DNA from 3 places in the Virgibacillus sp. genome. Region 2 is predicted to be linked to each of the others. Evidence: predicted binding sites of a transcription regulator. Region 2 holds the regulator's gene; each other region holds the start of a gene.
What was found. Region 2 encodes Rex, which represses fermentation and respiration genes when NADH is low (regulators of the CRP and FNR family bind a similar motif). Its sites were predicted from a motif close to TTGTGAAATATTTCACAA; they were not measured.
Positions count from the first base shown of each region.

Region 1 (7,431 bases), on a different contig from region 2:
TAATTTAGGCCGGTTTTATTCAACTATTGGGGATTTAAAACATTCTACTAAAAATTATTTACTCGCCTTAAATACTGCAGACTTAAATTTTGAAATTAAACTAGATGTGTTTGCCAGCTTAATACAGAACTTTTATCAAAATAAGGAATACACACAAGCGAAAGAATATTTGCAACTTGGGAAAGAAGTGCTGAGTCTAGCTCAAGGCAAAGAGTATTATAAATTTTATCATTACACACTTCAAGTGTATACACACCTGCTAAATGAAGAGTTGAACAAACTTATCGTAGTATTAGAAGATGCATTTTTACCGTATTTAAAGCATAAAAAAGACTATCGACATTTAGTATTTTATGCAGTATTGATAGCATCCCAATTTGAAAAAGTGGGAAAATATAAAAAGTCTACACAGTATTATAAGTTAGCCAATAGTAATTATGACCAATTAATAAAATGGTAAGGAGGAGTAATATGAAAAAAACGATTGTTTCATTTACTTGTGGAGCACTTCTAATTGGGGGCATTTTGTTTACTAGTAATGTGCAAAATGAGGACAAACTAGCAGTATCTGCAGACGTACCTAAACCTACATCCATCGATAATACAAGTGATTTTTAGCCACTACCATAGCCTGTAGTATTTACTATAAAGTAAGGAGGAATAATATGAAAAAATTAATTTCTCATTTACTTGTGGAGCACTTCTAATTGGTTGCATTTTGTTTAATAGCAATGGCGGAAACGAGAACAAACTAGCAATACAGATAGAAGTACCTGAACCTACATCCATCGACAACACAAGTGAGATCTAGAAAATTCAGCCTGTAGTCACTTTATACATGTTGAGCAAAAAGAGCTACCCAACAACATCTGGATAGCTCTTCTTCTATTTTATACATAACCCCAAATCATTGCTAATAGCGTACCTAAAACTGTAGCTATCGCTATAATAATTCCGTATATGACACTAATATAAATCGATCTTTTATCAGATGATTCCCCAGCGTGCATAAAAACAACTAACTGCAACGTTGCTTGGGCAAATGCGGTAATGACAAGGATGGTCATCCCTACAGCAAATGACATATCCATGAAATAAACAAGTAAGGCGACACCTGTAAGAATGAGCGAGAACACAAAACCCGATACGTGTTTAGCTGGAAATAATTCCTTCATTTTACATCATTCCTTTCAAGTAGATGAAGCTGAAGATGAAAATCCAAACGACATCTAAAAAGTGCCAATAAAGGGAGAAAATGAATGATTTATTCGCTGTTGCTGGTGTTAACCCACGTTTCATCACTTGCATAACGATCATAACACCCCAGAACAGGCCAAAGGTTACGTGTAGTCCATGTGTCCCTAGTGTCGTTAATAAAATAGAAGTAAACGCACTCGTTTGTAAACCTGCACCAACATGTACGTAATGCACAAATTCATAAATCTCGACACCTAGAAAAGCAAGACCTAATACCAACGTGATGATGAAAAAGGTCAGCATTGCCTTTGTACGACCTAATCTCATTGCATGCACGCCAAGACCAATTGTAAAACTACTTGTTAATAAAAGTAACGTTTCAATTAAAACAGGCGTTAATTCAAAAATTTCCGATCCTGAAGGACCGCTTCCTGTTCGATCTACTAATGTAAAGTAAGAAGCAAACAGGGTAGCAAATAACATCACTTCAGCGCCAATAAATATCCAAAAGCCTAAAATATTTAAACGTCCTTGCTCTGTGCTATACTCCAGTGGTTTTGTTTTATCTATTTGCATTATTTAGCACCTCGCAATTCCGATTCTGCTTTCTTTAGTTCTTCAGCAGTAATATGATAACCATCGTCCTTTTCAAAGGAACGGTATGTCATACAAGCTAAAATAGCAATTAATGAAACGATAACCGTAATCCACATACTAAAGATAAACGCAAAACCGAAGATGAAGAAAAACACACTCATAATAAATGGAATACCACTATTGTTTGGCATATGAATATCTTTGTAGCCAGCTTTAAATAGTTTATGTCCACGTTTTTTCGCATCCCAGAACGCCTCACTAGAATTCACTTGCGGTGTAATGGCAAAGTTATATTCAGGTACTGGATTATGTGTTGCCCATTCTAAAGAACGCGCATTCCATGGATCGTCTCCAATGTCCCTAGACGCATATCTCGTACTATAGTAGATATTGTATACAAGCAGCGCAAAACCGATCGCTAAACCGATGGCGCCCACAAAGGAAAGCATATTCCAAATTCCAAAGCCTGTTCCCTCCGAGTAGGTATACATACGACGTGCTTGCCCATCTAAACCAGAGATAAACATTGGGAAGAATGCTAGAACTGTACCTCCAGCAACAAACCAGAAGCCCCATTTACCAATTCGTTCGTTTAGCATAAAGCCAAACATTTTCGGCCACCAGTACGTTAAACCAGCGATCATAGCAAATACGACACCTGGAATAATAACTAAGTGGAAGTGGGCTACTAAGAACATCGTATTATGATATTGATAATCCGCAGAAGCCATACCTAGCATAACTCCTGTCACGCCACCAATCGTAAAGATTGGAATAAAACCTAACGAATACAGCATCGGAACAGTAAACTGGATCTTCCCTTTCCACATCGTAAACAGCCAGTTAAATATTTTTATTCCTGTCGGTACGGCAATCGCCATCGTTGTAATAGAGAAGATACTATTTACAAGCGCACCTTGCCCCATCGTAAAGAAGTGGTGTACCCAAACGACAAAGGACAATAAAGATATAACGACCATTGAAACAACCATCGTTGTGTAGCCATATAAATTCCTGCGAGCGAACGTTGGAATAATTTCACTGTATATACCAAATGCAGGTAGTATTAAAATGTATACTTCTGGATGGCCCCAAACCCAAAACAGGTTGGCCCAAAGCATATCCATACCACCGTCTGTCGTAGTAAAGAAATTAGTTGCAAATAAACGGTCCATCGTACCCATTGCTAAAGCAACCGTTAATACTGGGAACGCAAATACGATAATAACGTTTGTAATTAAACCAGCCCATGTAAACATTGGCATTTTCATTAATGTCATACCTGGAGCACGCATTTTTAAAATCGTTACGATAAAATTAATCCCCGTTATCAGCGTACCTAATCCCGAAATTTGTAGTGCAAGCATGTAATAATTCGTTCCTACAGATGGACTGAGTTCATTTCCTGCAAGCGGAAAATACGATGTCCAACCAGAACTTGGTGACCCACCAATAACGAATGATATATTAAGGAGCATTGCCCCCATAAAATAAAGCCAAAAACTAAGTGCATTTAAGCGTGGAAATGCTACATCACGTGCACCAATTTGCAACGGAATGACAAAGTTCATTAATGCAATAATAAACGCCATCGCCATGAAAATAATCATCACGACACCATGTGTTGTAAAAATTTCATTATAGTGCTGTGCATCAAGTAATGTATTCTCAGGTACAGCCGTTTGTGCGCGCATCATTAACGCATCTGCTCCACCCCGAAATAGCATTAATAATGCAGAAATCATATACATAATACCTATTTTCTTATGGTCCACCGTTGTCAACCACTCGCGCCATAAATAACCCCATTTTTTAAAATAGGTTAACCCTACAACGACCGCAATGGTCGTTAAAGCGATAGCAACCATAGATGCATATATGGCAGGACTGGGATGCGGTATGGCAAATCGTTCAAAAAACTCCATTCTCTCTTCTCCCTCCTGGAAAATCCTGTTGTAAAACGACGGAATGCTTACTCGTTGTGACTTGCCGCTTCATCTGATTCATGATCATGCTCATTGTTATTATTATCATGTTCGGAATGCTCTGCGTTTTCGCTCTCATGTGATGAATGCTCGCTATGATCCTCTCCACCTGCTCCATGACCCTCATGATGCCCTTTAGGTGGTGGCATAAAGCCAAGATGAGTTCCAGTAAATGTTAATTGTCCTAAATGGCCAGGTTCCAATAACTCATCGAATTTTTCTTCTGTTAGTGGTTTAGCCGTTTGCTTTACTTCTTTTACCCAATCATCAAACTCTTGTTGCGGCATTGCCGTTACATTAAACGTGTTCTCAGCAAATCCTTCCCCACTAAAATTGGAGTTACGTCCCATAAATTCACCAGGAACATCAGCTGCTAAATGTAATGTCGTAATCATATCTGACATCGCATATTTTTGCCCGCCTAGTTGCGGAATCCAAAAACTTGTTATTGGTCCATAAGAATATAACTTAAATTCTAGCGGTCTATCTGTTGGCACATAAAGATAGTTGACTGTTTCAATATCTTGTTCTGGGTAGCTGAAATGCCATTTCCAGTCAGAAGAGGATGCATAAACAACTAATGGTTCTTTATCTCCATACCCTTCTGGCTTAGCCTCTACCTCATACGTGCTTTGTACAGAAATAATAGAAAGCACAGCCACAATAATAATTGGTATTCCTACTACAATACTTTCTACTATTTTATTTCCTTCAATATGTGGAGGCTCATAGGAATCGGCTTGTTTCGAACCTCGATATTTGATAAGTATATATACTAGCATTACAAATACAGTAATAACGATAAATGCCATAATAGCAATAGAGATCCAAATCACATCTGCTTGCGTTTGTGCTTGTGGACCTTTTGGATCAAGCACCGTTAACGGTTCACAGCCAGTTAGTACTGCTGTTAATGTGAATAGAGCTCCTAATATGGCCCATTTCAATTTCATAAAGATACCCCTCCCCCTAGATTCATGTTGTTGTGATATATTTTAGAATTAGTATTTTGCTTTTAAACAAATTACCGTTTAATTATCATAATCCCACATATTTTTGAGCACAACCCCATACTTAAACTGTCAAAAAATGTTCACGAATTGTGTTACAAATTAACGAAAATTTAATGTATAATTTTCGTATATTAATAGCGTTTATTATTAATTGTGTCATTCAAAGCAACAAAATGGATTATTTTGATCATAAATTCACAAATGTACGCGTTATTGCTGAAAGCAAATTTTAAACATAAAAAGGTTATCTAGTCACAAGATTAGATAATAACCATTAAAAATAAGCCTAGCAATGGTCCTAGACTTAAACAGTTTACATGAATGCTATCCTTCACTACTATTTAATTTTCCTTCGTTTCATGAAGCTTAAAATTAACGGAAAAAATGCGAATGTAATAAGAAGTGGTAACATCCAAACACCTAAACCTTCCCACCAGCTCATTGCAATAAATATACTTTCCAATGTAATGATTGAAAAAATAATCAGACAAATGTTCTTTAATTGATTCATCATTTTTCTACTATGCAAATAAAAAGCTTTGGCATTTGTTTCATTAAAACGCTTTGGATAATTATGTGATTCAGGGTACCTCTCCATCACCCCCATAAATGTCGCAGTAAAAATACCAAGTATAAGTATAATAAGCAATTCCCATTTTGAACCCCAACGCGTGATTTCACCGGCGCTATTAAAATGAGCCGGTACTTCATTTGGTATATATTTCCATACCCACATAACAAAAATGATTGTTCCTAAAAAAATCGTATAACCAATAGCATTCCAAATTCGCTCTCCCCTTGTCTTAGGAATCTTCATTTGTGGTCGCTTGGAAGATTTTTTTCATCACTTCTCCCTCCTTTCCGCATTTCTTATAATAGTTTCACTTAGCACTAAATATGTTAGAAAAACTTACTCGTCGCCAAGTCTTATGGCGAAAGCCTTTATTTTTCTTCTACTATAAACCTTTATACTCTTATAAGTACCTAATAGTAAAAAATTTGCATGCGCTCCTCCATTAGTACAGTTTGGTTCACCATCAAAAATGACACATAAGGATTTTAAGAATCGTTGCATTATTTAATAACAGTGTGCTATATTAATAGTACAATTTTTAAATTTCAAATCAAAGGAGTGAAGGTTATCTATGTTATTATCTGCTGTGCTTCAAATTGCTTGTGCTTAACGACGGGAGAAGTATGCCCTTTTTTCAAAACAAGCCTTGCAAGTTACAAGCAGCGGATAATTACCTGAACTCATTATATAATATGATGAAAGATACGTATATACTCATTTCATCAGTTTTGAGCAGGGCCGTATGCTCTGCTTTTTTATATGCTATAAATAGCATAAGCACGTGCTCTAATGGAGCTTCTTATCATCCATTTCGTTCGCGTATTATCTCCTTGTACTTGCAAGCAATTTATTTGATAACTATTAGCAAAAAGGAGAAATGATCATGAGTTTATTAGACGTGCAAAACCTAACCCATAGTTATGGTGACAAAACCGTATTAAAAGATATATCTTTTCGATTACTAAAAGGAGAGCATATTGGGCTTGTTGGACCTAACGGAGCTGGGAAATCAACCCTGTTTCATATTCTTACTGCATATATAATCCCAGATGAAGGAACTGTACAATGGCACCCTAAAGCCCATGTTGGAAGCTTAGAACAGCATATCCATCTAAATAGCGGTCAATCAATCAGACAGTTTTTACAAACAGCTTTTCAAGATTTATTTTTAGCCGAAGAAGAAATGCTGGCTATTACAGGGAAGATGTCTTCTGCCAAACCAGAAAACCTAGATGAATTATTGCATCACTATAGCAAACTTCAAGCAAAATTAGATCAATATGACTTCTATCAAATTCCCGCTAAAATAGAAGAAGTAGCGGCAGGACTTGGAATTTCACAACTTGGGCTAGAAACAGACGTAAGTCAATTAAGTGGCGGACAACGAACAAAACTATTGTTGGGCAAGTTACTGCTAGAGGAGCCTGATATATTATTATTAGATGAGCCGACAAACTACTTAGATACTGCTCATATTGCATGGCTCACATCCTATTTACAAACGTATCCGCATGCTTTTATTCTCATTACACATGACACAGGTTTTATGAACAAAGTCGTGCAATGTATTTACCACCTTGAGCACAACCAATTAACAAGGTATCCGGGAAATTATGAGCAATTTCTTCAAGCATATGAACTACGGAGAAGACAAATTTATCTTGAATATCAAAAACAACAAGAAAAAATTAGCAAATTAGAAACCTATATTCAAAAAAACAAAGCACGTGCCTCTACCGCCAAACAAGCGAAAAGTAGAGAAAAGAAGTTAAACAAAATGGAACGTGTGGAAAAGCCAAGCCATAACCCAAAACCTATTTTCAACTTTTCCGTTTCAGCACAACCGGCAAACATCGTACTGGAAACAAAAGACTTAACTATCGGTTATGAAACAGCCTTGTTTTCTGATGTAAATGTAAAATTACAACGTGGTGAAAAAATCGCCTTAACAGGTCATAATGGAATAGGAAAAACGACCACTTTAAAGACATTACTAGGAAAGCTACAACCCCTAAATGGAAATGTAAGCATTGGCGATCGCGTACGACCAGCTTATTTTGAACAA
Region 1 covers NZ_JABXHF010000011.1:2,889-10,319, forward strand. The annotation lists gene HLX49_RS03610 (helix-turn-helix domain-containing protein) at 1-460, shown strand, start outside; gene HLX49_RS03615 (hypothetical protein) at 472-618, shown strand; gene qoxD (cytochrome aa3 quinol oxidase subunit IV) at 891-1,175, opposite strand; gene qoxC (cytochrome aa3 quinol oxidase subunit III) at 1,177-1,773, opposite strand; gene qoxB (cytochrome aa3 quinol oxidase subunit I) at 1,773-3,719, opposite strand; gene qoxA (cytochrome aa3 quinol oxidase subunit II) at 3,767-4,732, opposite strand; gene HLX49_RS03640 (SdpI family protein) at 5,130-5,609, opposite strand; gene HLX49_RS03645 (ABC-F family ATP-binding cassette domain-containing protein) at 6,250-7,431, shown strand, end outside.
Region 1: a site for Rex is predicted at 4,763-4,780, ahead of qoxA (cytochrome aa3 quinol oxidase subunit II). Genes of this name have one in related genera too.

Region 2 (7,431 bases):
GGCTTTTCGCCTAATCTGTATGGCAAAAGCTATTGTTTTCTTACAGTGTAAAATAACATACACATAAGAGAGCAAGAGAATTCATACATCATCAATCTTTCTGTTATATAGAAATTACGAATATATGATAAAATAACATGTACATTCTATGTTATCGTTACTCATTGTGATAATTCAAATATAAATACTTCAAAATACGTATTATTTCTCATGCGTTAAAATACGGTTCTAACAATAAGGTTTTCTCCATCCCTCTTGTATTTCCAAGAAAATTTGATTCATTGAAATACAGTTTTTCCTGACCTAATAAAGATGTGGGGACACTTTATGAATGAATTTACATGAAGTATATCTATTCCCCCACACGTGACATAAAGGGAATATATGATACGGGCAGATCATTTATTATTGAACATGAAGCCATTTTTTACGGAGAATATCATTTTTCTCATACGAAAAACTTAAAATAATATACGTAAAGATAAAAATAGAAATGTATAGGATCATTGAGGAAAAAAAATCTTTATGGCGAAAAAGCACCGTCGTTGCTTTTACACTATAAACCAAAAAATCCTCTACGATCCTAGTATTAGAAAAACTGGGCTTACCGCCAGTTCTTTTTAGCGGAAGCCGTGGTTTTCCTTCTACTTAAACCTTTAAACTTTTAGTACAAGAAAAGGAGTCGTTGTACGTTGCCAAAAAGATATTGGTGGGTTATTATTAGCTACATTATTACACAATTTTCGGTTATATTAACTGGGAGTATCGTCTATACCGCATTTCCTGTTTCCAAATTAGAGGCATCCATTTATGGAGGGGTAATTAGTTTTCTATTAGGTCTTATTGTTGTACTACTATTAATGCGACCCGACTTGAAACAAGGATTACAACAGCGCGACGGTGCATCAATTTGGGGTATCATTACTTGGTCTATTTTAGGTACATTTATGGCTATATTTAGCCAAGGCATCGCAAATTTCATTCAGATAATGCTTCTAGGAATCGAACCCGGTTCAGAAAATACACAAGGAATAATGGCAATGGCTCGTGCTGTTCCTTTGTTTGTAATTATTCCAGTTTTGACTGCTCCTATTTTAGAAGAAATTATTTTTCGCAAAATTATATTTGGAAATCTATATAAACGAACGAATTTCTTTATTGCAGCGCTCATATCTGCGGCTCTTTTCGCGATTATTCATGGCGAACCACAACATATTTTAGTTTACGGAACAATGGGGCTTGTATTTGCTTACTTGTATGTGGAAACGAAACGAATTATCGTACCCATATTTGCTCACATGGCTATGAATGGACTAGTTGTTATTGCGCAATACAATCTTGATCCTGCAGAGATAGAAAAGCAACTAAACGAGCTACAAACCGTCCTTTTATCATAAGTTACCTTGCATACGCGCACGTCTATGCTACCATTAACTTATAGGATTTAATAAAAAACGTTACCAAATCTTTATGGTAAACGTTCTACTTACATGTAGTATGAAAAATAGGCTTTGGTTGGAGGCTTAAAATATGAAGATTTCTCCCAAAACAATGGGAATTATCTACCTTATTATGGGAGCATTTTTCACTTATGTTGCTATTTTAAGTGTAGACGAAACAATGTGGAATATAACAACAATGGTGTTAGCATTATTCGCCACACTGGAGACAGGTGTAGGCATCCGCTTAATCGCCATTCATATTCGACAAAAACGCAACAATAAAACATAAGATTCACAATTCGATACGCTCTATTAACATTTCAAACGCTTAAGAATGAAGCAATATGATTTTTAATTTTATTTGTTTATCCATTATGAGCTAGTGAGGAAGGAATTAAAGTAGATAGATATTGGAACTTTAGCTGATGACAGCTTTTTTGTACAGGGGAAGGTGAAGCCCCGACATGCACGAAGGCTCATTATGTATATCAGCACTCCCGTATCTTGTAAAGAGCTTGTTTATCTGATACTTTATCCTTTTCTATAATGTTAGAAAAACTTGGCTTGCCACCTAGTCTTATGGTGAAAAAACGCTGTCATTTTTCTTACACACTATAAACCTTGAAGCTTTTATACTTTCCTATAAGTACAAAAAATGATGTCTCCCCTTCAGGAAGCCATCATTTTTTGCGTGTTTTCCTCTTTTACACTTGAACTACCTCAATCCATGGGTACTTCCTCTTCTTCATCCTCTGTAATTAGAGGATAATGTTTTAAGAAATAAACTAATGCTTGTAACTCCACAGCTAGATCGATATGATGTACGCGGATATGCTTTGGTACAGTTATTCTTGCTGGCGTGAAATTGAGTATCCCTTCCACTCCCCTATTAACCAAATGATCAGCCATAGGTTGTGCCTCACTTCCAGGAATAGTCAATATGGCCACTTTAATATCACCCAATCTATCCTCTAATTCCTCTATATGATAAACAGGTACATCACTAACCATCGTGCCGACTTTTTCAGGGTTACTATCAAATGCCATTTTAATCGCAATATTATTATTCTTCATAAAATTATAATGTAAAAATGCAGTACCTAAATTCCCAACGCCTATTAGTGCAACCTCTGTTGTTTCATCTTGATCTAATGTTTTCCGAAAAAATTCAAGCAAATACTCCACATTATAACCGTACCCTTTTTTACCTAGAGCGCCAAAATAGGAAAAATCTCGGCGAATGGTAGCTGAATCTACTTTTACCGCATCACTTAATTCTTTAGAAGAAACACGCTTTTTCCCTTGATGATTTAAATTATTTATGAATCGATAATATAAAGGTAATCTTTTAGCAGTCGCTTGAGGTATTTTATTTTGCTCCATCATTTTATCATCCTCCACTTCAACTATTATATTTTAATTTTCTACAGCATGCTGTTACCAATTTCTTGACTTTACAGTTAAAAATTTTTCGTAACCTATTGTGTATCGCTTACATAATAAAGCGACTAAAAAAGTATCCTTTCCTCTTGATATAGATTTCGAGTTAAAACTGCATCAATACTTTTGATCCAACTTTCCTAACCTAGAATCATTCGGGGGATTTGGTTTTAATTACTAACTCTCTTTTATTTTAGCAGAAAACTGGAAATAAGTCGTGACTTAGTTCACAATTGTATTGATTGATTTTAGGAAAGTAAGATACACTAGAAGAGAGATGGGGGTATATTATGATACGAATGCAAATGAACGGTCTTTCAAAATCATTTGGTGCTGATGAAATTTTATCAAATATAAAGCTAGAAGTAAAAGACCATGATCGAATAGCTATCGTGGGAAGAAATGGCTCCGGAAAATCAACATTATTAAAAATAATGGCAGGGGAACTAAGTTATGACCAAGGTGAATTATTTATGCCTAAAGACCTTACTTTGGGTTACCTAGCTCAACATACTGCACTAGAGTCTGAAAAAACAATTTGGCAGGAGATGCTTACTGTTTTCCCTGAATTAACGAAACAAGAAAAACAACTGCGAATAATTGAAGAAAAGATGGAACAGGCAACAAGTTATACTTCTGAAGCCTATGAAAAACTATTGCATGATTATGACCGTTTACGTCACGCTTATGAACAAAATGGCGGATATACATATGAAGCGGATATAAAAGCGGTATTAACAGGGTTGAATTTTCATTTGTTTGACTATGATACACCTATTCAAACGCTAAGCGGCGGTCAAAAAACACGACTTTCATTAGGAAAGCTGCTATTAAAAAAACCACAATTACTCATTTTAGATGAACCGACCAACCATTTAGATATTGCAACGTTAAATTGGCTAGAAAGCTACATAAATAGTTATCCTGGTGCGATAGTAGTCGTTTCCCACGATCGTTACTTTCTAGATAAAACGGTATCTATTGTGTATGAAATAGCTCGCCATCAAACAAAGCGTTATGTCGGAACATATAGCAAGTATTTAGAGCAAAAAGCGCTTGATTTCGAAAGAGAGTGGAAAGAATACGAAAAGCAACAGACTGAAATCAAGAAAATGGAAGACTTTATTCAACGTAATATTGTACGAGCTTCAACTACAAAACGAGCACAAAGCAGAAGGAAACAACTAGATAAAATGGATAAAATAGACAAACCATTAGGGGATGAAGCCTCTGCTTCTTTCTCGTTTCAAGTAAGCCGCCGGAGTGGCAACGATGTGTTGAAAATAGATAATTTATTATTTCGATATCCGAATGAAGAAGAAAATTTATTCCAAAATGTACATTTGCAAATCAATCGCGGAGAAAGCGTGGCTCTAGTTGGTCCAAACGGAGTTGGGAAAACGACGCTACTAAAAATTGTGTTGGGAAAATTAAAAGCGATCCAAGGGACTGTACAGCTCGGAACAAACGTACAAATCGGCTACTATGACCAAGAACAAGCAAACTTAAACTCTTCTAAAACCGTGTTAATGGAATTATGGGATGACTATCCAACCACAAATGAAAAAGATATTCGGACTGTTCTCGGTAATTTCTTGTTTTCTGGTGAAGATGTATTAAAGCCTGTAAATGCATTAAGTGGCGGTGAGAAAGCACGCCTGGCTTTAGCAAAATTAATGATGCAACAAGCTAATTTTCTAATTCTTGATGAACCAACCAACCATTTAGATATTGATAGTAAAGAAGTACTCGAAGCTGCCTTAATAGATTTTCCTGGTACGATTTTATTCGTTTCTCATGACCGTTACTTTATTAATAAGATTGCTGATCAAGTAGTTGAAATGCAAAAGGTGAAAACAACCATTTACCTTGGCGATTACGATTATTATTTAGAAAAAAAAGCGGAGGAAGCTGAATTAAAACGATTAAACGAATCATCCAATCAAAGTGAACAAGCTCCCGCTTCAGAAAGAAAACGCCATTTTGAACGCGATAAGCAATTACAGCGCGAGCAAAGAAAGAAAAAAAGACGAATTGAAGAACTTGAAACTGAAATTGAACAGTTAGAAAACGATATAGAGCAGCTAGAAAGTCAGATGGAGTTACCAGAAATCTTTCAAGACCATGAAAAAGCATTAGAATTGTCAGAAGAAGTCAATCGCCGTAAACAAAAAGTGAACCTCTTCATGGAAGAATGGGCAGACTTACTAGAAGATTAACTTACCCACATGACTAAGTCATGTGGGTAAGTTTTATTTTATATTATATTATATTATATTATAAGAAAGCCATAAAGAATTAGCGATAAGCCAAGTTTTTCTAATACTATAGAAAATCCTGTTGAGTTCGAAGCACCACTTATCAGAAAAAAGTACCATCTTAGGATATATCATGGATTTCACAACTTTAAACGATTAAATAAAGTGGGAAAACTCCTACTATCAGAGGTTTCCTTTATACACATGTGGATAACCCAAACCATTTAATTTATCCACATGTTCTATTTAAATAAATAATCATTTTGAATAGAGTTTTCCACAGCTATCCGATAAATAACTCCAAAACCAAGCATAGAAGCCATTACAGAACTACCTCCATAACTTATAAAAAGTAGCGGTATTCCTGTTACCGGCATAATACCTAGCGCCATACCAATATTTTGAAAGACGTGAACAAGCAATAAACTCATAAACCCAAAACAAATATAAGCGGAAAACGGGGAGTGGCTATAAATAGATAAGCCAATCATTACTAATTTATATAAAAAGATAAAGTATAAAAAGATCACAAGTGCGCCGCCAACGAAGCCGAAACTCTCCCCGATGATGGAGAAAATAAAATCCGTTTGCGCTTCGGGAAACGACACTTCCTGACTCCCCATTCCTTTACCAAACAATTGACCAGACCCGAGTGCCATAAAAGCTTGATTAAAATGCCAATTTGCATCACTTGCTTGTTGAGATGGATCAAACCAAGTTAGTATGCGATCTATTTGATATTTTTGTCCCTCGCCGACTAGCTGCTTTGCTAAATCAGGAAATTTTACAATAAAAGCTAGCGTAGCTCCAGCAACAGAAGTGATACTCACAATTAATGTCGTTAGTATTTTCCAATGAATACCTGAAAGGATAATGATAACCCCAGCTATAAATAAATAAACCATTGACGTTCCAAAATCAGGTTGCTTCATAATTAGTGCCACAGGTACAGCTACCACGGCCAAAATTTTAATAAGCAGTTTAATATCGGATTTAATGCTTGGTTTAATAAATTTTTCTTTATGCTTTTGAATAACTGTAGCCATATAAATGATGGTCGTTATTTTTGTAAATTCGGAAGGTTGTATTGTAGCAACCCTTAAATTAAACCAACTTTTTGCTCCATTTGTATATGGTGCAATACTTTCTGGGCTAATTAGTAACACCAAGAGTACGAATACACCAAATGCATAAATGTATCCACTTGCTTTATATATTTGCTCCATATCTAAGTATTGTATAGCTGCAACGATACCAATTCCGACCGTAAACCAAACTGCTTGCTGCAGCATAAAGTTTGTGCTGTACTGTTCTAACTGTTGTGCATTATAGATCGAAAGCAAACTGACACATACAAGTAATATAAATATAGAGATTAAATCTGTTTGTATATAATAGGATTGCTTTTTTGACATTGCTTATCACCAAATTTCTGCTTTTACTCTAACATTATACACACGGAAAACCCTATCTTCATGCAGTTGCTCCCAACGTTTCTCATATGTTATTCACACTATCCACAGCATTGTTTATATATATCCACAAACATATGCACAATAAAGCTATTACTAGAACACTATTCTTAACAGTTATTCACATACTTGTGGATGGTTGTGGATTACTTTAACAGCATGGACGCTCGAGCATTTAAATCTAGTCCAGACCTTCTCCCTTGCTCAAAAGCAATTGTACCAGCAGCTGCAATCATCGCAGCATTGTCTGTACATAAAGAAAGTGGCGGAATTTGTAAAGGGATTTGTAAGTTGGCAAATTCCTGCTGTAAAGAAGATCGAAGCCCTTTATTAGCCGCCACACCTCCAGCTACGATGACTTGTTTTACATGGTACTCTTTAGCTGCACGTACTGTTTTCATGGTTAATACATCTACTACACTAGCTTGAAAGCTTGCAGCAATATCTTCTGCTTTTAACGATACACCACGTTGTTTTGCATTATGAATTGTATTTGTAACCGATGATTTTAATCCACTAAAACTGAAGTCATAACTATCTGGCTCCAACCAAGCTCTTGGAAAATCAATCGTTTCTTCTCCTCGTTTTGCTAACTTATCAATTTCGGGACCACCTGGATAAGGTAGATTTAATAGCCTTGCTACTTTATCATATGCTTCTCCCGCTGCATCATCTCTTGTTTCGCCAATGACTTCATACTCACCATGCGCTTTCATAATTACTAACTCTGTATGCCCGCCGGAGACGATCAGTCCTAATAAAGGAAATTTAAATTCATCCTGCAAGCGATTTGCATAGATATGACCTGCTATATGATGT
Region 2 covers NZ_JABXHF010000084.1:3,739-11,169, reverse strand. The annotation lists gene HLX49_RS14980 (CPBP family intramembrane glutamic endopeptidase) at 693-1,397, shown strand; gene HLX49_RS14975 (YdiK family protein) at 1,531-1,731, shown strand; gene HLX49_RS14970 (redox-sensing transcriptional repressor Rex) at 2,163-2,825, opposite strand; gene HLX49_RS14965 (ABC-F family ATP-binding cassette domain-containing protein) at 3,173-5,101, shown strand; gene HLX49_RS14960 (FtsW/RodA/SpoVE family cell cycle protein) at 5,383-6,555, opposite strand; gene tsaD (tRNA (adenosine(37)-N6)-threonylcarbamoyltransferase complex transferase subunit TsaD) at 6,759-7,431, opposite strand, start outside.

Region 3 (7,431 bases), on a different contig from region 2:
AACATGAAAAAAGGGCAAATGAACTGGTGGCAGCTGTCTTTATTAGGTGTGGGATGTACCATTGGAACAGGCTTTTTCCTTGGAAGTAGTATGGCGATTAAAAACAGTGGTCCTGCGGTTATAGTGGCATTTGTCTTAGCGGCAGCAGGAACGTTTATCGTCTACGATTCTTTGGCGAGTATGTCGGTGGATGATCCAAATAAAGGATCATTTCGCTACTATTCTCAAAAAGCATTTGGCAGTTGGGCAGGTTTTAGTAATGGGTGGGTGTATGCTTTTTCAGAAATTCTAATTATGGGTAGCCAACTTATCGCCTTAGGGATATTTACACAATTCTGGTTTCCCAATGTTTCTTTATGGCTGCTTTGTGCCATATATGGCGCGCTAGGGTTACTAGTCATTTTAACCGGTATGAAAGGGTTTGAAAAAATAGAAGGCTTATTTGGCGTAATGAAAACAGCTGCCATCCTTATGTTTATTTTCGTAGCGGTGTTTCTATTAGTGACATTTGCAGGAGGAGAAAGTTTAATCCCTTCCTTCAACAAAACAAACCTATTTTCAGAAGGACCAACCGGTGTTTGGCATGCATTGATTTATGCTTTTTATGCGTTCGGTGGTGTGGAGGTAATGGGGTTACTAGTTATTGATTTAAAAAAACCGAAAGAGGCTCCCAAAGCTGGAAGGGTAATGATGATCGCACTCACTGCTATTTATATTATATCCATTAGTCTCATTCTCGTACTTGTATCATGGCAAACGATCCATGCGAATGAAAGTCCGTTTATTACAGCGCTTAAACCATTCTCCATTCCTTATGTCACAGATATTTTTACCGGGGTCTTCATTATTGCGGGCTTTTCTACGATGGTTGCAGCACTATTTGCAGTCCTCACGATTTTAGTTTCGTTAGCAGAAGACCACCATGCCCCTTCTATTTTTCAGCATCATGGGAAATGGAATGTGCCTTGGCCAGCATTTTTATGCACGACAGGTGGGTTGGTGGTATCCGTTATTATTGCGCTTGTGTTACCAGAGCGCTTATTTGAATATGTGACGACTGCTGCTGGGTTAATGTTACTCTATAATTGGATGTTTATATTAGCTACTTTCTTAAAACAAAAGAAACAGACAGGGTGGCAAAAAATAAAGCCGCTCATTGGAATGCTACTCATCACCATAGCTGTATCTGGTACATGGGTGGAGAAAACGAGTAGAATTGGTTTTTTCGTCAGCTTTGTTTTTATTTGTTTCATTGCTTTAGCTACCTTCTTGTCTCGTTCTACAAGACAACATGGATAGGTGGCGAGCGTCCCATCCATGTGTTCTCATTACCTTCTTCTATTGTAAGAACGAGCTCATTTTTTCTTTCATACGCATAAACGGACACTTGCTAGGACTCTCATCATCGTCACTTAAGAAGTATTGTTTCCATTCATGGTTATCCTCTTCGCCATACCATTTTAAATCGGGGTGGCCAGGTATCCCGTCATACTGGAATAGACGCTTGCGGATAATATTTTTCATTTTGCGCCCAAATGTGGTGTTTCCATTCAGGTTTTCGAATACCCAGCGTGGCTGAAATGCTATCATAAAATAAGGAAAATAGCGGCTTTTCCTTTTTCGATGTGCAGGGGTAGCACAAAAAGCAAAGTAAGGCTCGCCAGCAAAACAAAATTCCCACTCATGGTGTTCAGGTTCTTGTGGAATTGCTTCTGGCCACGGTTGTTCATCATAAGCAGTAACTTGATTCAAAGCATTCCAAAACAAATTGCGATAATCTTCTACGGAATAATTGCGAATCATATCCTCTGGTGTCTCAAAGAACACGGCCAATGACGTGTAGTTGCCAAAGCTTCTAGCATGATTGCCATAAGTTTTTAATGCAGTTGCTAGCTCTTCTGAAGCGCTCGTTTCACGTGGATCGGATACGAAGCAGAAACGAAGCTGATTGTCTAAAAAACCTTGTCTTGCAGGAACGCAAGGGTACGTATTCGTATCTATAAGCATACTGGTGAAGGTCTGATAGGCTTGCTGCTTCCATAGTGGCAAATTGGTTATTTCCTCATCAAGTGAGTGTTTCTCATATAATGCACCCATTTTTCACTTCCCCTTTCTAGTGGTAACGTATGAAAAAAGGGCATATTAGGTGCTTGCCTATACGCATGATGAAGTTAGGAGTTAAGTAAAATATCACTTTGTTAACAGCAGGAAAGCCTCGTATCCGAAATAGACGCCAAAGCCGATAAGCATGATCCCAGCTCCAACGGTAATGATATACTGCACTTTTGCATGAAAAAATTTGCGAAAAGAAGTAGCTACACTCGCCATCACCAAATCCCAAATAAGAATACCAAGAAAAATACCACTACTATATATAATTAGCTGGAAATTACTATATAAATCACTTGTTTTTGCCAATACAGCGCCGTAAATACCTAGCCAGAAAATAATGTTTAACGGATTAGAAATAGCAAGTAGAAAACCTGCGCGAAATGATTTGAATTTTGATGTTTGTCGAGAAGAACGATGAATGTGTAATGATTTTTTTGCGCTGACGATACTTTCTATTCCGGTATAAACAAGAATGAAAAAACCAAATAGCCAGAGGAAGGTCTTCATGAGTGGCGTCGTTAAAAATTGCGCCACGCCAAAGTAAATGAGCAACATAAAAACTAGATCGCCAATCATTCCACCGAGCCCAACTAACCAAGCATGGATAAAACCGTGATTCATCCCTTTATTTAATTGTGCCGCGTTTATTGGTCCAACGGGCGCAGAGAGAGAAATTCCTAATAAGATATAGCTAAAGAAATTCATTCGTTCACCTTCTTTTAAAATGAATGGATGGCGCATCATGGAGAAAACAGCTATGTATATTTCCATACTATTGTATTCATAGTATGTAGCTTGTACCACTATTTTATTTTTACACGACGGAAATGTATAAAAATCTCTGATCAAGCTAATCTTTTCTGAAAAGTTTTTTATTTAGGAGTAGTAGAGATATAGATGAATATGCACACAAGAAAGATGACAGATGGTATACTAAGCATAGACGAGGTGAAAAGATGCAACGTTTACTTTTTGAGGCTGCATGGGAAAAGACAATCGATGCTAGAGATCGGGAAGAAATAGAAAAAGTTTTTGAACAAGTAAAGGAAATGAAAGAATCGAGGCAATCGTTTTTTATATTAAGCCAAGCGCGTAATCATCGTAACGATTTGCTTGTAACTGTGCTCATTCAAAATGGTTTGGAAACGGACTGGGTTCTCTGTGGAGGGAAATTAACGTATTACGAAGCAAATAAGCTTATTGCCACGGAAGTTTTTTCTGATAAGCGATTAATCGTTCCTGCCAAGTGCAGCATGCCGTGGACATTTATTTTTCCTGAAAGCTCCGTACAACAGGAACCGAATTTTAAAAAAGGGACATTACAGATGTTTTCCCAACGATAAAGCCAACTCATTTAGGAGGAGGGTGTAAGGAAGATCTAATACGGAACAACATTTAAAATCTCGGTTTCTACTGTAGGAAAAGCATTTAAACGCCAAGACTTAAAGTATAGGAAACTGTCATAAATAGATTGGACGAGCTTTTTCCATAAGTCTTTGCCGACAATCCATGTTTTTCTAATAAGAGCAAAACCAGCGTGTATTTAGAAAGGGAGGATAGGATGGCTAAGCGGACATTAGTAATGAATGTAGATGTAAAAGAAGCACATGTGCAAAGAATTCAGCAGGCATTGCCAGATTGGAAAATTGTTGCAAATAAAGCGTTGGATGACGTGCAGGACGATATAAAAGAAGCTGAAATCATGTTGCATTGGAAAAAAGATATGGAATCCATTGTATTTGAAGAAAACAAGAATTTGCAGTGGGTGCAAACATGGAGTGCGGGCATTGATAACCTACCATTATCAGAGCTTGAGCAAAGAGGGGTTCACGTCACAAGTGCTAATGGTGTGCATGCTTATCCAATTTCGGAAACCATTTTTGCGCTTATATTGGGACTTACCCGAAAGATTCATACGTATGTGAAGCAGCAACAAGATAAAGTTTGGTATCATGCACGTTTGAATCAGGAAATACACCACAAGACGATCGGTATTATCGGTGCTGGAGCAATTGGTCAGGAAACAGCTAAAATTGCTAAAGCATTTGGCATGAAAGTGCTCGGGGTGCGTTATTCCGGGAAGCCTACTGCGTATGTTGATGATATGTACAAGCCTGAACAACTAGATCACGTACTTGCAGAGAGCGATATTATTGTTATTACACTGCCATTAACAGAAGAAACGAGACATATGTTTGCAAGAAAGCAGTTTGAACAGATGAAAGATTCTGCTCTTCTGATAAATATTGGGCGTGGTGCTATTGTTCATGAGGAGGATTTGATTAAAGCATTGCAAGCAAATGAAATAGCCGGGGCTGGTTTAGATGTTTTTGCTAAAGAACCATTACCAGAAGACAGCCCGCTTTGGGAAATGGAAAATGTGATTATAACTCCTCATACCGCTGGATCGACGGAGTATTATGATGAACGTGTTATAGACGACATTTTTCTACCTAACTTACAGCAATATCTTCAAGGAAAAACACCTAAAGTGAATGCCGTTCATTTTGATAAAGGCTATTAGAATATCGGTAGCTATCTTCTTTATAGGAGATAGCTTCATTATAGGAAGAAATGAGGAAAAATAGATGCACTTATTATGGGATTTTGACGGAACACTGATAAATACGTATCCGATGTATACGAAATGTTGTCAGCAAGTTATAGGAAAAGAAGCAACAGAGGAGGAAATATATACGCAACTGAAAAAATCTTTTTCTCATGCCATTGCACATTTTCATATGACGAAAGACCAGGAATTAGAGGTGCGTCGTCTTGTTAATCAAATTCAACCAGAGGAAGTGAAACCTTTCGACGGTTTGGAGCGCGTATTACAGGCAGCAGATGTCAATGTCATTATGACGCATAAGGATTATAAAAACGTGAAACGCATCTTGGACTACCATGGTTTGACATCTTATTTTGATGATATGGTTACAAGTGATGATGGATTTCCACGTAAGCCGGATAGTGCTTCCTATGCTTATTTACATCAAAAGCACCGTATCGATATGGCGATAGGAGACAGAGAACTTGATTTGTTACCTGCGAAAGAGCTAGGAATGAAGACGTGCAGTTTTCAAAATACGCATGCAGAAGCAGATTTTTATCTTTCTTACTATCATGATTTTTTTTACACGATAGGAAAGTAGACCATTTTACGGTTTAGCGGAAAGTTGCTATAGAGATTTAATGGCTTTCTTCTAAATTGTAGGTATCAATGTAAAAAGGGAGAGGTCATTTGCTTTCCAAAGCATGCAAGGCTCCCTCTTTTTTATTGCATTTATGTGAAAAATCTTTTCTTTACGTGAATTATACGTTAATATCTAATTATGTTTGTTTTAAACAAACATGCTGACGGAAAGCAATGGGCTAGAAGAACATGATATTTCTATCAGTATTAATGTGAAATTTTTCACATAAAAGAAAGTAAACATGCAAAAGGAGTGACTTCATGTGGAACGACAGCCAATAGAGCAAGCGGTGAATCTTGCTATAAAAAAGAAGGAATTATTAAATACATCATTCATAAGATATATGCTGCGAGCGGGTTTGTCAGGAATATATGTGGGTATAGGATTAATATTATCGTTTAAGCTAGCGGAAGGATATTTTGATATTCAATCTCCGGCTGCAACGATTATGGCATCGATCTTTTTTGGTGTTGCCCTCGTGTTAATTATTTATGGTGGTGCTGAATTATTTACTGGTAACACGATGTACTTTACGATGAGTACGATGAGGAAGCAAACGACAGTCAAGGATACGGTGCAAAATTGGCTTGCCTGTTATAGTGGAAATTTGATTGGTGGAATATTGTTTGCCTTGTTAATTGTTGGAACAGGATTGTATGCTTCCACAGAAAGTAGTCAATTTTTAATGAAAACAGCTGCCGCTAAAATGGATTTAGGCATATGGGAATTATTTTTTCGAGGCATATTATGTAATCTGATCGTCTGTTTAGCTGTATGGATTCCCATGCATATTAAAGGTGATGGCGCTAAAATATTAGTGATGATGTTATTAGTTTTTGGCTTTGTTGCATCAGGGTTTGAGCACAGTGTTGCCAATATGGTCACTTTTTCATTAGCATTAACAGCACCTCACCCAGAATCCATTACCTCATTAGGAGCGATTTATAATTTAGTTCCTGTTACGCTTGGAAATCTTGTCGGAGGTGGCTTCTTTTTAGGAGGCATCTATGCTTATTTAGCTTCGCCTAGTAAGCAGTATAAACAAACCGTAGAAGTAGCACAGGAAAAGAAGCTCGGATAAAGGTACTAGCTTATGGTATATAGCAAAAAGAATACAACCTGCATGGAATTTATCTTTTTCATGCAGGTTTGATTTTTTTCCATCGCATTCATACCCATGACGACGACAATGAACTCTTCTGTTGATAATTGGTCCGTTAAGTTGGTCAGTTCATAAGCGGGAGAGGAGAAAAAACTGTTAATACGTGTGAAGGCTGCCACATCTTGATATGGTTCATCTATAATTGTAAATGATTTAGACAGGACAGGGGAAGTAATGGTGTATTGATGTCCCCTCTCTGTAGAATACGTATACTTTTTGCCAATGAAAACCAGTTTGCTTTTAATTTCTAAAATTTCTCCAGCTACTTACTACCCAGCTATTAGAAAAGAAACGTTTAAACTTCCCTTCTCCAAGTTCTCTGTTGTGGACATCATACACCGTAACACTAGTCGAAAAAGCGGTTTTTAAATCTAGATCGCCAATCCTTTCATTACGACTGTTTTTAATGATGTTTTTCCAGCCGAAAAAAAATTATTCTCAATAAATTTTATTCTCCATCCAATCCTCCTTCTATTCTCGGGTTTCGTCCTGTATACCAGATAAACGCACGTTGTGTCATCTGCATAGGTATGTTATATAAGGGAGTGGTATGAACAGGTTTGCTTCGATTTGCTGTTTCCATATTTGCTAGGTCAAAACGTTTTTGAATAAAATTTTGTTCTAGCTTAAATTCAATGATTTTTTCTCGCGTTGTAATGCTTGTTGTCATGAAGAAGCCTCCTGTACGGACTTGCAATGTTTCCCCATGAATTAAAAAGTGAGTGAAATAATAATCTAGTAAGCGTGACACGATCGTAAATAGAAACAAAATTATCGATACAGGCCACCATGTTGGAAAGAAAATAACAATAATAATGGTGCCGATGACCCAAAGTACAGGTGTTTGACACATTCGCGCTACTAACGATTTCTTCGGGAGTGATTCCATATTTGTTTGTACTGCGAATTCAGGTAGTATTTCTTCAATGATCGTATATGCGCGATGAATTGGTAAAAATGGAT
Region 3 covers NZ_JABXHF010000033.1:1,928-9,358, forward strand. The annotation lists gene HLX49_RS08740 (amino acid permease) at 19-1,299, shown strand; gene HLX49_RS08745 (YqcI/YcgG family protein) at 1,339-2,097, opposite strand; gene HLX49_RS08750 (LysE family translocator) at 2,191-2,817, opposite strand; gene HLX49_RS08755 (SLAP domain-containing protein) at 3,069-3,455, shown strand; gene HLX49_RS08760 (D-2-hydroxyacid dehydrogenase) at 3,674-4,636, shown strand; gene HLX49_RS08765 (HAD-IA family hydrolase) at 4,701-5,264, shown strand; gene HLX49_RS08770 (formate/nitrite transporter family protein) at 5,569-6,387, shown strand; gene HLX49_RS08775 (PH domain-containing protein) at 6,917-7,431, opposite strand, start outside.
Region 3: a site for Rex is predicted at 5,516-5,533, ahead of HLX49_RS08770 (formate/nitrite transporter family protein). Genes of this name have one in related genera too.